DNA from 2 places in the Pseudothermotoga hypogea DSM 11164 genome. Region 2 is predicted to be linked to the other one. Evidence: predicted binding sites of a transcription regulator. Region 2 holds the regulator's gene; the other holds the start of a gene.

Region 1 (7,844 bases), 570 kb from region 2:
CAACTCAGAGTGAAGAACCAGTTGTTAGAGTACATGTCGTACCACGATACTCTCACCAATCTTCCAAACAGAAGGTTGCTTGAGGAGTTCGCCGAAAAGATGCTCAAGCTGGCTAAGAGAGAGAACAAACCTTTGAGCATCCTTTTCATGGACCTTGACAAGTTCAAACCGATCAACGATACGTATGGGCACCAGGTGGGAGACGAAGTTATGAAATTGGTTGCGGCCAGACTCGAAAGGTTCACGAGATCCAACGATATGGTCTCACGGTTCGGTGGAGATGAATTCGTGATCTCAGCGTACGATTGTTCGAAGCAAGATGCAAAAGCATTTGCCGAGAGGCTCATCAAAGCGATGGAAGAACCGATGAAAATCGATCAATTAACGCTTCAACTGAGCGCTTCTGTAGGTATCGCGACGTTTCCGGAAGATGGCGATGAACTGACCAAGTTGATTCGTGTTGCAGACGAAAGGCTCTACATGGCGAAGAAGAGTGGATCGAAGATCGTCACACAAGGCTAAACTAAGACTTCTTATTTTTCATCCACCCCAGCTCGTGCGCCGTGGTCAAACCACCAACGATGATGTTCAAATAGTACGTGAAGAAGCGCCACACCAAAAGTGCCGCCACGGTCTTCGGACCGAACAAGAACTTGAAGAACAGCGTGTAAACCCCCTCGGACGCACCGGTTGCGCCCGGGGTGGGAACGAAAGAGGCAACCAAGAACACGACCAGTTGCGTCATGGCGACGTTGAAATACGAACTTGTGATGTTCAAAGATCTCGCCACGAAGTAGGTGACGGAGATCTTCGCCACTACCTCGAGCAGGGCCATGAGCAGGGCAAGAACACTGATCAAAGGATTCTTTGCAGACTGTGTCATGCAGTCGTGAAAAAGTCTTGTTTGTTCGAGCAACTTTTGCTGAAAGAGTTCCTTCCTCTTGACGATCCTCAAAGAGACGAAGAGTTTCGAGACCTTCGAAATCGTTTTCTCCGCCAAGGACCTGTTCAGCGTGAAAAGAAACAGTAAGAAGAGCACGAACCCGTTCAAAGCGAAGCCGAAGAACGCGAGCAAAGCAAGGTTCGAGATCCTCTTCGCAAACATCGAGTATGCTCTGAGCAGCCCAAAGACGCTCGCGCCCGTCACGACGATCTGGTAGAAAAGAAAGCGCGATACGAGCATAGCCGTGGCTTGTCCATATTCAACACCTCTTTTTCCAAGAAACGCGATCTGTGCGGGTTGTCCACCCGTGGAGAAGGGTGTTATCGCGGAGAAGAACCTTCCAACGAGCGTGTTTTTGAACAGATAGATGAGTGATACCTTGGCCTTGTACGAACGGGCGAACAGCCATACAGTCAACGTCTCGGAGAACCAGTCGAACAGAACGAGTAGCAGTATCGCAAAGATCCATTCAAAAGAGATTCTCTTCATAGCGTCGAGCGTCGCTCTCAAATCAGTGAAACCTGCGATCAGAAAAACGATGAGCAGACTCGCCAGAAGAATTAAGGTAGCCTTTGTGAGGTTACTCAACTTTTTCGCCATTTTCTCAGCACGTCCTCATACACCGTTTTGAGTTTCCGTCCAACGACGATCAGATCCCTCTCGAGAGCAGTTTTTCTCGCTTCCTGACCAAGATCCCTCGCAAGATCTCTGTCCTCAACGAGTCTTCGTATCGCCGCTTCGAAATCTTCGTTGCTCTCTGCCTTGAGACAATTTACACCATTTTGCAACCAACCCTCGTAGACCGGTATATCTCTCACAACGACGGCACATTCGCACGACAAAGCTTCCAGCACCGCAATCCCTTCGTTTTCCTCGTATGAGGGGAAAAAGAAAACATCGGCAGCAGAATATGCCCCCACGAGCTCTTCCTGAGGCATGAAACCAGGAAACAGGACGTTCGGAGGAGGATTCTTCAAGAGCTTTTTGACATCTCTCGGCAAGAGGGAAGCAATAGCTTTTGAACCAATCCACACGAAGTGATACTCCTTCAATTTCCTCGCAACTTCGACAAAGTCGTGAATTCCTTTTCTCCTGAACGGCAGTGCGACGCACAGAACGATTGGTCCTGTCAAGCTTAGCTTCTTTCTGAACTGTTTTGCCCTGTCTTCGTCCCTTCTGAAGAACTCGGTATCCACGCCGTTCGATACGACCGCTCCGGGCACTCTCACACCGTAGCCCCTCACGATCTTCTCAGTGTAAGGTGTTGGGAACAACAAGAAGTTCGCTTTCGAGTAGATCCTGCTCAGAGAGAACCTTGCGTATCTGGAGTACACGTTGCTGAAGAGGAAACTGTTCCTTATGTCTTCAGCGGTGGTATGGACGTGCCAAATAACAGGGATGTTCCTCGATCGACAACTGCTGGCCAGAAATCTTGCCCCAGGTCCAACGGTGTTGATGTGTGCCAAATCGTACTCGTCATCTATATCGAGCGTGAAGTCAACGTTTGCTCTCTTCAACGCCTCCATTTGATGTTTCAATGCGATACCGATCCCAGACCTCGACAGAAGCCTTTTCGCTTCCGCATAGAGTAGAACTTTCATGCCTTCCTCCCCTTGAAATGCTCCAACACAAATGGTACAATTTTTCTTGCGAGCTGGGTGCGTAGCTCAGAGGGAGAGCGCTTCCCTCACGAGGAAGAGGCCGCAGGTTCGATTCCTGCCGCACCCACCATTTTATCCCACCTTCACCAGTTTCAATCTCTCGCCGTAGATTTTTTCAATTTTTTCGATGAGAGCCTTGAACCTGTCAAGATTTTTCATCACGAACTCGGCATCTTCTCTCGCTCTGAAAAGAAGTTGTTTGTCCCTTATCAGATCGGCCACTTTCAGATCTGGCAGTCCGTGCTGTCTCAGACCGAGTATTTCGCCCGGCCCTCTGAGTTTCATATCGTACTCGGCAACTTCGAAACCGTTCTTGGTGCTGGCGAAATATTTGAGCCTCTCCAGCGCCTCTTCCTCCACGTTGCCCACGACTAAGAAACAGTAACCTTGCCTGTCACTCCTGCCGATCCTTCCACGGAGCTGGTGAAGCTGTGCCAGGCCAAACCTTTCTGGGTTCTCGATGACCATCACTGTCGCGTTCGGCACATCTATTCCCACCTCGATGACCGTCGTGGAGACGAGTATGTCGAAGTCGCCACGTGCAAACTTTTCCATCACCGCGTCTTTCTCCTGTTGACTCATCCTACCGTGCAACAGACCCACCCTCAGATCTTTGAAAACCTCGTTCGACAACTTCTCGTACATCTGAGTCGCTGCCTTCACCTGCAACTTGTCCGATTCCTCTATGAGTGGATAAACTATGAACGCTTGATTGCCATCCTCCACTTCTTTTCTGACGAAGTCGAACACTTGATCGATCTTGGTCACACTCACCAGAATCGTTTTGACATCCTTCCTTCCCGGTGGCATCTCATCGATGATCGTCAGGTCAAGATCGCCGTAGACGGCCAGCGCGAGGGTTCTCGGTATGGGTGTTGCCGTCATGACGAGGGTGTCCACCGCGGCGCCTTTACTGATCAGAGCTTCTCTCTGCCTGACGCCGAATCTGTGCTGCTCGTCTATGACAACCAGTCCCAGGTTGTCGAACTCGACGTCTTCCTGAATCAGCGTATGGGTACCTATGACGACGGAAAGCTCTCCGCTTCTCAACAGTCTCTTGATCCTCTCCTTCTCGCCTTTGTTCGTCTCACCCAACAGCAACGCCGTCTTGATGCCCAAGTTCTCAAAGCTCGGAGCCATCCTCCTGTAATGTTGAGTTGCAAGGATAGAGGTTGGCGCCATGACGGCCGCTTGAAAACCGGCCTCGAAGTTGTCGATGATCGCAAGCTGCGCCACCACGGTCTTGCCACAACCAACGTCACCCTGGAGTAACCTGCTCATGGGACGCGTCGAACGAAGATCTTGCCTTATTTCTTCGTGGGCTCTTTTCTGTGCGTTCGTCAGCTGGAAAGGTAGCTTCTTCAAAAACTCCTGTGCGAGCTTTCCCTCTATTTTTTTCGCCACACCGCCGATGCTGTCCAGTGTGTGTCTCGAAAACAGCATCGCAAGTTGTAGATAGAGCAGTTCTTCGTAGGCGAGTCTCTCTCTGGACTTTTCGAGCTGGTACGTCGTCTTTGGAAAGTGCATCCCGTACAGTGCAATGGCCAAGTCGATGAGTTTTCTTCTTTCGGTGAGCTCGAGGGGTAATTCGTCTTGAACGATGGCAACGCAATCTATGTTTTGCCGAACTATCCTACGAAATTCTTTCTGGCTCATACCCTCGGTGAGCGGATAGACAGGTAGTATCTCAAGCGCGCTCGAGTTCTCAACCAGTTCCACCTCGGGGTTGACGATCTCCAGGCCCCCAAACATGCCTTTCTTCACGGTCCCGGTCACGTACACTTCTTTGCCCTTGAGAGTTTGAAGCTGTCTGTAAATGAACTCCTGGTTGAACCACTTCAACAGAACATGGTGTATTCCGTCTGCGAGTACCGCCGCCACGATCTTCATGCCCGAAACGCTTTTCATCTCCACGCTCGATATTTTTCCTCTCGTGGTGACTTTTTCGCCTAACAACAGGTCCTTCAAAGATATCACTCTGCGCCGATCTTCATAATCTCGCGGAAAGTAAAACACCAGATCCCTCAAGCTGTTTATCTCAAGCTTGCGAAGTAGCTTTTCCCTTCTTGGTCCAACGCCTCGTGCAGACTTTATGTCCAGCGAGAGCTGCTTTGCTTGAGACGGGTCAGGTTTTGCGAAGAAATGCCAGGATCTGTACCTTTCGATCATGCCCAAAGCGTTGGTCAGACGCTTGAGGGCACGTTCTTTCGGAAGTTCCACGGTTGGTTTCAGATAGTCGATGAGTTGATCCAATTTTTCGCGTGCATCGGCATCGTCCAACAGTGGATCTTGTAGGAGCTCTCGTGATTGATCGATCCACCCAGATAGTTCCTCCAGCGAGGTTCGACTGTCGAGGACATTCATGATGAGTTCCTCGAGGTCCTTGAGGAACTCTTCAACGAGAATGGGGCGCGTGGATAGAGGTTCTCGTGCTTTTTTCATAGATCACACCGATTCTCGCCTTGATCAACTGATCCAGGCAGATGAGGAGCATCGAAACGATCAGAGCTAAAACTATACTTGCGGTGATCATGAAAGCCTTCTTCATGTGTTCTTCAGGTATCCTATGTATGGAAGGTTTCTGTACTTTTCTTCGTAATCCAGACCATAACCGATCAAAAAGACATCCTGCACTTTGAAGCCCACGAAGTCGATGGGAATACCGTGCTGGTATTTCTCCTTCTCGACGAGAGTGGCCACTTTCAGATCGGCTGGCCTGTACTTTTTCAAGTAATTCAGAATATACCTCAGCGTGTTGCCCGTGTCGACTATGTCCTCCACGACGAGCACGTACTTGTCCTGGAGTGGTTCATCCACCCAGGATTTGACCCTGATCCTGCCGGTAGATTCGGTGCCCGCGTAACTTGAGACGTGCACGAAGGAGTAGTTCACGTGCATGTTCAGATTCAGCATGAGCTCGCTGAAAAAATGGATTGAACCTTTCAGAACACAGATGGCATGAAGCGTTTCGGTCTTGTCCTTGTAGTAATTCTCAATCTCCTTCGCGAGCTGTTTGATACGCTCTTTGATGATCTTTTCATCGAGCAGGACTTCTACACTCACAGAGAGCCTCCTTTCAGATGGATGGAACGTAAACGACTGCTCGATGAGATTTTACCTCTTCTGTGAGTTCGAAGGCGCTTTCCGACAATCTTTTAACGTTCGTGAATAATTTCAGGAAATCCTCGACAGGCCTCAGATCGAACTTGATGTATTTGGTTTTGTAATGCATGGGAACCACGACGTTTGGTTGCAAGTGTTCGACGATCTTTTTGGCTTCTTCGGGACCAACGGTGAAGGTGCCTCCGACAGGGATCAACAGCACGTTCACTTGACCGATCTGTTCAACCTGCTGAGGATTCAGCACGTGACCAAGGTCTCCCAAGTGTGCCACAGTCCAATCCGAAAATTCGAACACGAACACGATGTTTGTGCCCCTTCTGCTTCCGCCGGCTTCGTCGTGGAAGCTCTTCACGCCCTTGATTCTCAGTTTCTTGAAACTGTACTCTCCCAGTTCCTTGATGAGTTGGAAATCTCCTTTGAGCAAATGATGTGCGTTGTGGTCAAAGTGTTGATGGCTCTCCGTGACGATGTCGACAGAAACGTTCGGTACTTTGTAGCCAACGGAACTGTCGAACGGGTCTGTCAGGATACGGATGTCCTGATGCTCGATGAGAAAACAGGCGTGTCCAAACCATGTGAGCTTCACAACGTTCCCCCCTCGATTCGATTATAACAGGATGTTTCATGCTCATCCATCGAAAGTGGACTGGTAGCAGTTAAATGATACGAGCGCTATACAATTTATATGCGAAAACATTATGATATAGAAATTCTTTTGTTGATATGGAATATAGTCCTAAGCAAATTTTTTCCAGACCCCTTGACAGGTTGTTGTCACCTCAATATAATGGAAGTGGAAACGATCCAGGAGGTGGAAAGAATGAGTGATAGGGAATTCGTTGTGGGTATCGACCTTGGAACGACCAACTCTGTAATAGCGTGGATGAAGCCAGATGGCTCGATAGAGGTCATACCGAACGCCGAAGGAAGCAGACTCACTCCTTCCATTGTGGCGTTCACGAAAACGGGTGAAATACTGGTTGGAGAACCCGCCAAGAGACAGATGATTCTCAACTCCGAAAGGACGATCAAATCCATAAAGCGCAAAATGGGTTCGGACTACAAAGTCAGGATAGACGACAAAGAATACACGCCACAACAGATCAGCGCGTACATACTCATGAAGATGAAGAAGGACGCCGAACAGTACCTGGGTGGCAAGATCAAGAAGGCGGTCATCACGTGTCCTGCGTACTTCAACGACGCCCAGAGACAAGCGACCAAGGAAGCCGGCCAGATAGCTGGTTTCGAGGTGTTGAGGATCATCAACGAACCGACAGCCGCTGCGCTCGCTTACGGTCTCGATAAAAAGAAGGAACAGAAAGTACTCGTCTACGACCTGGGCGGTGGCACGTTCGACGTTTCGATACTCGAGATCAGCGAAGGTGTCATACAGGTCATAGCCACGAGTGGTAACAACCATCTCGGTGGCGACGATTTCGACCAGAGGATCATCGACTGGCTTGCAGAAGAGTTCAAGAAACAGCATGGTATAGACCTGAGGGAAGACAAGCAGGCGTTGCAAAGACTCAGAGACGCTGCGGAAAAGGCCAAGATCGAACTTTCGACCAAGCTTGAGACTGACATAAGCTTGCCGTACATCACCGCAACGAGTTCTGGACCACTGCATTTGGAAACCAGATTGACCAGGGCGCTTTACGAATCACTCGTGAAAGACCTCGTCGAGATGACAAAAGGTCCGATCGAAAGGGCTTTGAACGATGCGAAGCTCTCGCCCAGAGATATTGACGAAATCATACTCGTTGGTGGAATGACCAGAACTCCGATGGTCCAGAGGCTGATCTACGAGATCTTCGGAAAAGAACCGAACAAGAGCGTGAATCCAGACGAAGCGGTCGCGATCGGTGCGGCAATACAGGCAGCCATACTCGCCGGCAGTGCCAAGGAAAAGGACATCGTTCTGGTCGACGTCACCCCGCTGACGCTCGGTATAGAAGTGAAAGGCGGGCTCATGGAACCCATCATACCACGCAACACGACGATACCCGTGAGAAAAAGCAAGATCTTCACCACGGCCGAGGACTTCCAGACTGAAGTGGAGATCAGAGTCTACCAGGGCGAACGAGCCATGGCGAGGGACAACATATTCCTCGGAA
Region 2 (7,844 bases):
GTCCGAGCACAGGACGATGAGCCTCTCATCTGCTGTTTTACACATTTCCACAGCGTACTCACCGACCTGGACAACGTCGATTTTTCCTGTCTGAAGTTCGATGAGGTAGACTTCACCAGGGACGTGGTTCAATGCGACTATGAAGTTCCCGATTTGTTCCAGTCGGTGAACGGTGTTAGGCAGAGGTAGGTATTTCACGATTCTACCCAAAAAGTCAACGAGCGTCAATCTTGGTTCAACCAAACTGCCGACCACCACAAGATCATCCGTGACGAGCATGTCCCTTGCAAGGTCATCCAGGTTTTGTTGCCAGAGAATTGTCCATGAAGAGTCCAGACAGGCGAGCTTACCGTCCATGTAGCCGAGCAGGTAAGCTCGCCCGCCCTTTTGGACGTACTTGAGAGGCGTTCTGAAGCCTTTGATCGTCAAAGACTTCCTTTGCGCGCCCACGAACTCGAGGGTTTTATCCGTCGCGTAGTAGTGAAGGTAGACGATTCCATCGTGAGTTGGTTCGAAGTAGAGCGTAGGTGAATCGAACACGAACGTGTTCTCGACTTCGAGTTTCTCAAGATCGACCTTGTAAATCGACGGATTCTTGGAACAGAGCACGTAGAGTTTTCCACCGAAGGTCTTCAAAACTGTTGGATAACTTCCCACCTGGATGCGTTTCACCAGCCGTCCGAAGATGGTGTAGACTGCGACGCTTGCTCTGTGATAGTCACTCACAAAGACGTTTCCTGCGTGGTGCACCGCCCAGACCGGGTACGAAAGACCTACAGATATCTCCGAAAGGAATTGCCCGGAATCCGTCAGAACCAAGACCGAGGCTGGTTTCGGCCTGATCAAACACACGATACCTTCGTTGAGCGTCATCTTCGTGTACCCGTATCCCACACCGATCGACTCGATCCTGTGTGCAAGCAGCGAGCAGGTCAGCAAGAGATAAAGTAGCAAACTTTTCTTCATAGCGCTCTTTCACCGAGAAGGACGAATATTGAAACTGTTAGGTTGGTCAGTGCGAAGATCTGAACGATTCTTTCTTCACTCCAGCCGAGCAACTCAAAGTGATGATGAATGGGAGACATCTTGAACACTCTCTTCTTGAAGAGTTTGTAACTGCTCACCTGTATCATCACGCTGAGTGTTTCAACAACAAAGATGCTCGAACACAGTAACGCTATGATCTCCGTGGAGGTTCTTATCGAAACCACGGCGATCAACGCACCGAGTGCGAGTGAACCGGTATCGCCCATGAACATTTTCGCAGGTTTGATGTTGTAAAACAAAAAAGCCGTCACACTAAGCGAAAATAGAATCAGTGAATCTGCACTCTTTCCGAGCAGGAACCAATAAGGTATTGCGCTCGTCAAAAACACGCTCGCTGCGAGCCCGTCGAGCCCATCCGTAAGGTTTGTAGCGTTGCTCAGCCCGGCTATCAAGAGAACAGCGAAGATCCAATAGAGCCTGCCAAGATCCAAATCCTTCTGTAAGAACGGAATCTGTAGTTTTGTATCAGGTCTGATCAGTATCAACAGAACCGTCGCGAAAATGATCTGCAGGGAGAACTTCTGCCAAGCTCTCAGACCAAGTGATGTCTTTTTGATCACACTCAAAAGGTCGTCCAGAAAACCGATCGACGAAAACAGAAAGATCGTCAAGCCGTCGATCGTGTATCCAAAAGCGAAACACGAAAGTGCTCCGAAAATCGAGAACAGTACGCCTCCCATCGTTGGCGTTCCAGTCTTGTAACCATGAAGATCCGGACCTTCTTCCCTTATGAACTGGCCTACGCGGAGTCTTTTGAACAATTCTATGAGGAATGGATAAAGCACGACACAGGGAAGGAATGTGATGGCAAAATATCTCATGCCTTCTTTCCCCCCAGAAACAGTTCGAGCACCTTCTCCATGCCAACTGCGCGCGAGGCTTTGAACAGAACCGCATCTTTCGGCTCGAGCAGGTTCCTCAACTGTTCAACTATGGCCTTTGGCTCATCGCTCTTCAAGATGATCTTGGAACATTCCATGGCATCTATCTCGTGGTCGATGTTGTAGACCAAGACCCCGTCCAGTTGCTCGAGGATCCTTCCGAGCTGTCTGTGAGTTTGCTCGGAGTAGATACCCTGTTCCTTTATCGAACCGACAACGGCGTAGGCTCTCTTACCAAGTTTCTTGAGCGTTTCAACAGCGATCCTGAAAGATTCCAAGCTCGCGTTGTAAGTGTCATCCACCGCGTAAACGTCATCAACTTTTATAACTTTGAATCTTCCATCCACCGGAATAAAAGTTTCGAACTTCGAAAGATCAACATCCAGACCAAGCACATCGAACACCGCTAAAACTGCGGCAACGTTCACCAGCTGTCCCAAGTTTAAGATCGCCGAGAAACGTACTTTTTTCTTTCCTTCAGGCGTTTCATAATGAGCTATCGTTGAGAACTCTTCATATTTGTAAGATACGAGTTTATAGTCGCCGCTGTAAAAACCAAAAGCCAGGAATTTCTTTTCTTTGATCTTCTCCAAGATCCTTGGATCGCTGTGAACTATGGCGATGCCATCTTCTCTCATGTTCTCAACGATCTCCAACTTACCTCTGAGTATTTGTTCGTCTCCACCCGCCACACCCCTGTGTGCGGTGCCAACGTTCAAGAGGACGGAAACGTGGGGTCGAGCGATCCGGCACAGCGTGGATATATCCCCCGGTTTGTTCATCGCCATTTCCAAGATCGCGTACGGTTGACCGTGATAATCGTTCAGAATTGACAAAGGAAGGCCAATTTCCGTGTTGAGATTGCCTGGGTTTCTGAACGCGAGCTCCTTTCCAAGACAGTGATGTATCATCTCTTTTGTGGTCGTCTTGCCGTTCGAACCAGTTATACCGACGATTTGAGGATCATACATAGCAAGTTTTTGTGCTGCCATCTGTTGGAGAAAATACCTGGTGTCCTTCACGAGGTACAGTTTTTCTTTGGGCACGTCGACGTCTCGTTCCACGACAGCCAAGGACGCACCTTTTTCGAGTGCTTGGCGTACGTAAAGATGTCCGTCCGTCTTCTCTCCCTTGAGTGCGACAAAAACACAACCATCGAATGCTTCTCGAGAGTCAATCACAAACTTCGCATTCTCAAACATGCCTTCTTTCCCTCTGGTACTCCTGAACGATTATTTCTCTGGCCACGTCCGCATCTTTGAAGGGTATTTTTCTCTCGTCCGAGAAGATCTGATACTCTTCGTGCCCCCTCCCCGCGATGACGACCATATCTCCTCTGTTTGCAAGAGTGATGGCCGTTTCGATCGCTTCACGCCGATCCGGGATAACGAGGTACGCCGCCCCTGATGGCACACCGCTTTCAACTTCGTTGAGTATCTCGATGGGATCTTCACCCCTGGGATCGTCCGTCGTTATGATCGCAACGTCCGAGTATCGGCACACGATTTGAGCCATCATCGGCCTCTTACCTTTGTCCGCTTGTCCACCAGCCCCGAACACCGTGATGATCCTACCACTGGTCAAATGTCTCGCGGTGACCAGAGTTTTTTCCAGTGCGTCTGGACTGTGTGCGAAATCCACAACCACGTCTATCCCAAGCAGGGAAGCTTCGGGAATGAACTGGAAACGACCATCGACACCTTGGAAAGAAGCTATGGAAGCGGCAACGTCGTTTGGATCATAACCAAGTTCCACCAAACCGGCAAACACCAAAGTCGCGTTCATGGCGTTGTGGTAACCGGGGATCCTGATCCAGAGTTTGTACTTTCCTGCAGGGCACTCTATCTCAAACCTTGTCCCCCGTTTGCTGACCTCAAGGTTTTGAATCCGATAATGGCTCTGCCGGGAAATGCCATAGACGATTTTTCTCACCTTTTTGTTCAGCAGGTGCGAGTACTCATCACTTATCAATGCGATGCCATTCTCTTTGAGCAGATCAAATATGTGCAGTTTCGTCTGCGTGTACTCTTCGAAGGTTTGATGAAAGTCCAGATGATCCCTCGTTATGTTCGTGAGCGCGGCGATGTCAAATCTAACGGTTTCAACACGTTTTAGAGAAAGCGCATGTGAGGAAACTTCCATCACGAAGTGTGAACCAGCCTTATCGACAGTCTTACGCATTGCCCTGAGGATCTCGATGGCACCTGGCGTCGTGTTGTCATGATGGAACTTGGGCTCGCCGAGAATTTCATAATGAACGGTTCCGAGCAAACTGCCACGACTCGAAAAACTCTGCAACACATGGTGAAACAGATGAACACTCGTGGTCTTACCGTTGGTCCCTGTGACACCAATGGTAAGAAGCTTCTTGTAAGGCTTTTCAAAGAACGCGTCCGCCAGCATGGCCTCTGCGAGTCGCGTGTCGCTGACAATCAAATGGGGGATGCTACCGTTCAGGGGTCGTTCGGAAACGAGCAGGGAGGCTCCCTTGTTGTATATTTCCTGTGCTATCTCGTGTGAGTCGAACTTTCTACCCCTGTGGCACACAAACAGACAATTCGGTCTGACTTGACTCGAGTTGTTCACAATGTCGCTGATCCCATGATTCATGTTCCCGTCCAAATTGGCTACGACGAGTATGGGTCTCAGTGATTCGATCACTTTTTCAATGTGCATTGGATCACCTCTATGAAGATTCTAATACCACCTTGCAGTCTTGACAAGGACGACGAACTGTGCTATGCTGAAATTAGCACTCGAATGTCGAGAGTGATAATATGAGACGGGACGCGCGGGTCAACGAGAGGCAGAAGAAGATCCTTTACTGCGTGGTCAGGGAGTACATCATCACGAAAAAACCTGTGAGTTCGGAGCACGTCTTGAACGTGTCGAATCTTTCGTGCAGTGCTGCGACGGTCAGAAACGATTTGAGAAAGCTGGAGTATCTGGGTTATCTTTATCAACCGCATACCTCTGCTGGGAGAATCCCTACGGACAAAGGCTTCAGGTTTTACGTGGACGAAACCTTGAAGCTCGCCAAAGACTACGCGCAGAGGTCTCACCAGATAAACGTGCGCTATCCTCTGACGTACGGCGACATGGAAAGAATTCTTGAAGGAGCGGCGATCGCTTTGGCACGCATGACGAAAGGAGCCGTGGTGCTGGAAAAACCTGACACAGGCCGTTTGAAGATCCTGAGAGCTATCGTGACGCCGATCACAAAAAACCATTACTTGATTTCCGTTGTAACGGAACTGGGTCTCATGAAATTCATACCTTTCAGGAGTTTCACTGATGTGGATCATTCCATGCTTGAAAATCTGCTGAACAGATTGCTCAAAGGCAGAAGCATCGACAGCCTCACGGGCGAAGTGTTCGAAAGTGACTGGGACGAGTCCCTGATAGATTTGTCTGAACAGCTCATCAGTTCGTTGAAGGACGATTTGAGGAACAGCATGATAAAGTTCGGCCTCGACGTTCTCATAAGTGGTGAGACGTTCAACATAGACGAAATAAGGAATCTTTCGCGTTTCTTGTCTGACGACGGATTGTTGAAAGCTTTCATGGATAGAGTTCAGGAAGTCCCCGCAGTGTTTATAGGTAGTGAGCACGGTTTGCAGGGACTGGAAAGGTTCTCAATTTTCGTTGATTCTTATCGCAAGGAGAATGAGCCAATGGGTAAGATAGTTGTCGTGACGTCAAAGATCATCAAGTACGAGGAGATAATGAACGTCCTGACTTACGTCACCAGCAGGTTGACGGAGTACTTCACAGTGGTCACACGGGAGGTGGAAAGATGACTGAGAACGAAAAACTCAACGAGATGGTTGAGAATAAACCTGAAACGGTCGAGGAGGACCTGATCGAAAAGCTCACAAAAGAGAAGGAACAGCTCACAAAATATCTCAAGCAGCTGAAAGCCGAATTCGAGAATTTCAAGAAGGACACGCTCAGGGACAGAGAAATGATCCTCAAAAATGCAAACGAGTATCTTCTGACCAAACTCATCCCCGTGCTCGACGATCTCGAGCGCGCTTTCAATGCTGTTGAACAGGGTGCAACGTTTGAGGATTTCTACAAAGGGATGAAGTTGATCTACAAGAAGCTCTGGAAACTGCTCAACAACGAGGGATTTTTCAAAATAGAGGTCGGTCAAAAGTTCGATCCGTTCGAGCATGAAGCCGTTGAGAGAATCGAGACCAAAGAAAAGGAAGAATACGACGTGCTCGAAGTCGTTGAAAACGGATACAAGTATCATTCTAAGGTTCTAAAGCCAGCGAAGGTCAAGGTGGCTGTGAAACCTTCGAGAGGTGACAACGGTGCCCAGACAGTATAAAGATTACTACGCGATCCTCGGTGTTCCGAGGGACGCGTCTGAAGAGGAAATAAAGAAAGCGTACAAGAAGTTGATAAAACAATGGCATCCCGATCTGCACCCGGAGAACAAGAAACAAGCCGAGGAGAAATTCAAGGAGATCCAGGAAGCGTACGAGGTCCTGAGCGATCCACAAAAACGGGCCATGTACGACAGGTTCGGTTACGTTGGAGAACATGAGTTTTCACAGCAGACTTCGTCCACCACGTTCGAGGACATATTCAGAGATTTCGAAAGTTTCTTTGGCCGGGATGTCTTCGATATTTTCTTTGGCGATAGGGGTTCAACGCAAGAGGCCCAGAGGACGGCGAGGCGCAGAGCGGGTGAGGACATCAGTGTAACGGTCGAAATAGATTTCATAGAATCGCTCCTTGGTAAACAAATGCCCATAGAGTACGACAGGTACGAAGTATGTGACCACTGCCATGGCGATGGGATCGAGCCGGGGAGCGGTTATCAAACTTGTCCCAGGTGTCACGGTTCGGGGATACTGAGAGAGGAGAGAAGGAGCATCTTTGGTGTTTTTGTGAGCACGAGAACGTGTCCCACCTGCGGTGGAACTGGGCGTGTGGTCAAAGAGAGATGCCACATTTGTGGTGGCACCGGCAGGTTGAAGAAGAAAGTCAGAACGACAGTCAACATACCTGCGGGTGTTATGGATGGGACCAGACTCAAGATAGAGGCTGGAGGTAATGCGGGATATAACGGAGGACCTTACGGTGATCTCTACGTTATCGTCCATGTGCGACCGGACAGAAGATTCAAACGTCAAGATGACGACATATACACCGAGATCACGATAGACTATCTGCAGGCCATCCTTGGAACAACGGTGCGCATAGATTTGCCAGACGGAAGCTCTACGATGCTCAGAATACCCGCAGGTACACAACCTGGCACGGTGTTCAGGCTCAGGGGAGAAGGCGCTCCATCTCTGAGAACTGCGAAACGCGGAGACCTCTACGTCACGGTGAACGTGAAGATACCTGAACGGCTTTCCATGAAAGAAGCACAGTTACTGAGGGAAATAGCGAAGGAGAAGGGCATAGACGTTTCTTGAAAATTTTAGGTGATTTTTGGAAAATGTGACGATTGTGACCGTTTATACTCCGCAAGTGCGGAGTTTTTTTCTTTTTTCCCCGTTTTACAACGAGATGAGAACATGATAGAATAGTTTGTGAAAATTTCAAAAAGGGGGCAAGAACATGACCTGCGAAGAACTCGAAGTCTTCCTCTCAAAGAACCCCACTATTCAGGAAGCCAAGGCTCTTGCGAGGAAACTGGGCTTGAAGGTCAAGAAGCGGATGAAGAAAAGCGAGGTCCTCAAACTCCTTCAAGATTTTGCGAAATCGCTGGTTTCTCAAAAAAAGGAAGAAAAAGCCAGTCCGCCGCAAGAGATCCGTGAAAATGGACTGCCACAATCGTACGGTTCTGACAGGCTCGTGTTGCTCTCGGTCAACCCGAATCTGGTTTATGTATACTGGGATCTTTCGAGCGAAACTCTCTCAAAGCTTTCAGCACAGAAAGAGGTGTTGCTGCGG

Evidence for each region. Region 2 encodes HrcA, which represses chaperone genes, less so after heat shock. Its sites were predicted from a motif close to ATTAGCACTCNNANNNTNNGAGTGCTAAT; they were not measured.
Region 1: a site for HrcA is predicted at 6,376-6,404, ahead of dnaK (molecular chaperone DnaK). Genes of this name have one in related genera too.

The regions. Positions count from the first base shown of each region.
Region 1 covers NZ_CP007141.1:1,149,388-1,157,231, forward strand. The annotation lists gene AJ81_RS05715 (sensor domain-containing diguanylate cyclase) at 1-522, shown strand, start outside; gene AJ81_RS05720 (lysylphosphatidylglycerol synthase transmembrane domain-containing protein) at 524-1,543, opposite strand; gene AJ81_RS05725 (glycosyltransferase family 4 protein) at 1,528-2,544, opposite strand; tRNA gene AJ81_RS05730 (tRNA-Val) at 2,600-2,674, shown strand; gene recG (ATP-dependent DNA helicase RecG) at 2,677-5,046, opposite strand; gene hpt (hypoxanthine phosphoribosyltransferase) at 5,149-5,667, opposite strand; gene AJ81_RS05745 (MBL fold metallo-hydrolase) at 5,681-6,313, opposite strand; gene dnaK (molecular chaperone DnaK) at 6,548-7,844, shown strand, end outside.
Region 2 covers NZ_CP007141.1:582,553-590,396, reverse strand. The annotation lists gene AJ81_RS03060 (YncE family protein) at 1-966, opposite strand, end outside; gene mraY (phospho-N-acetylmuramoyl-pentapeptide-transferase) at 963-1,868, opposite strand; gene AJ81_RS03050 (UDP-N-acetylmuramoyl-tripeptide--D-alanyl-D-alanine ligase) at 1,865-3,130, opposite strand; gene AJ81_RS03045 (UDP-N-acetylmuramoyl-L-alanyl-D-glutamate--2,6-diaminopimelate ligase) at 3,123-4,604, opposite strand; gene hrcA (heat-inducible transcriptional repressor HrcA) at 4,706-5,728, shown strand; gene AJ81_RS03035 (nucleotide exchange factor GrpE) at 5,725-6,264, shown strand; gene dnaJ (molecular chaperone DnaJ) at 6,248-7,363, shown strand; gene AJ81_RS03025 (DUF4912 domain-containing protein) at 7,509-7,844, shown strand, end outside.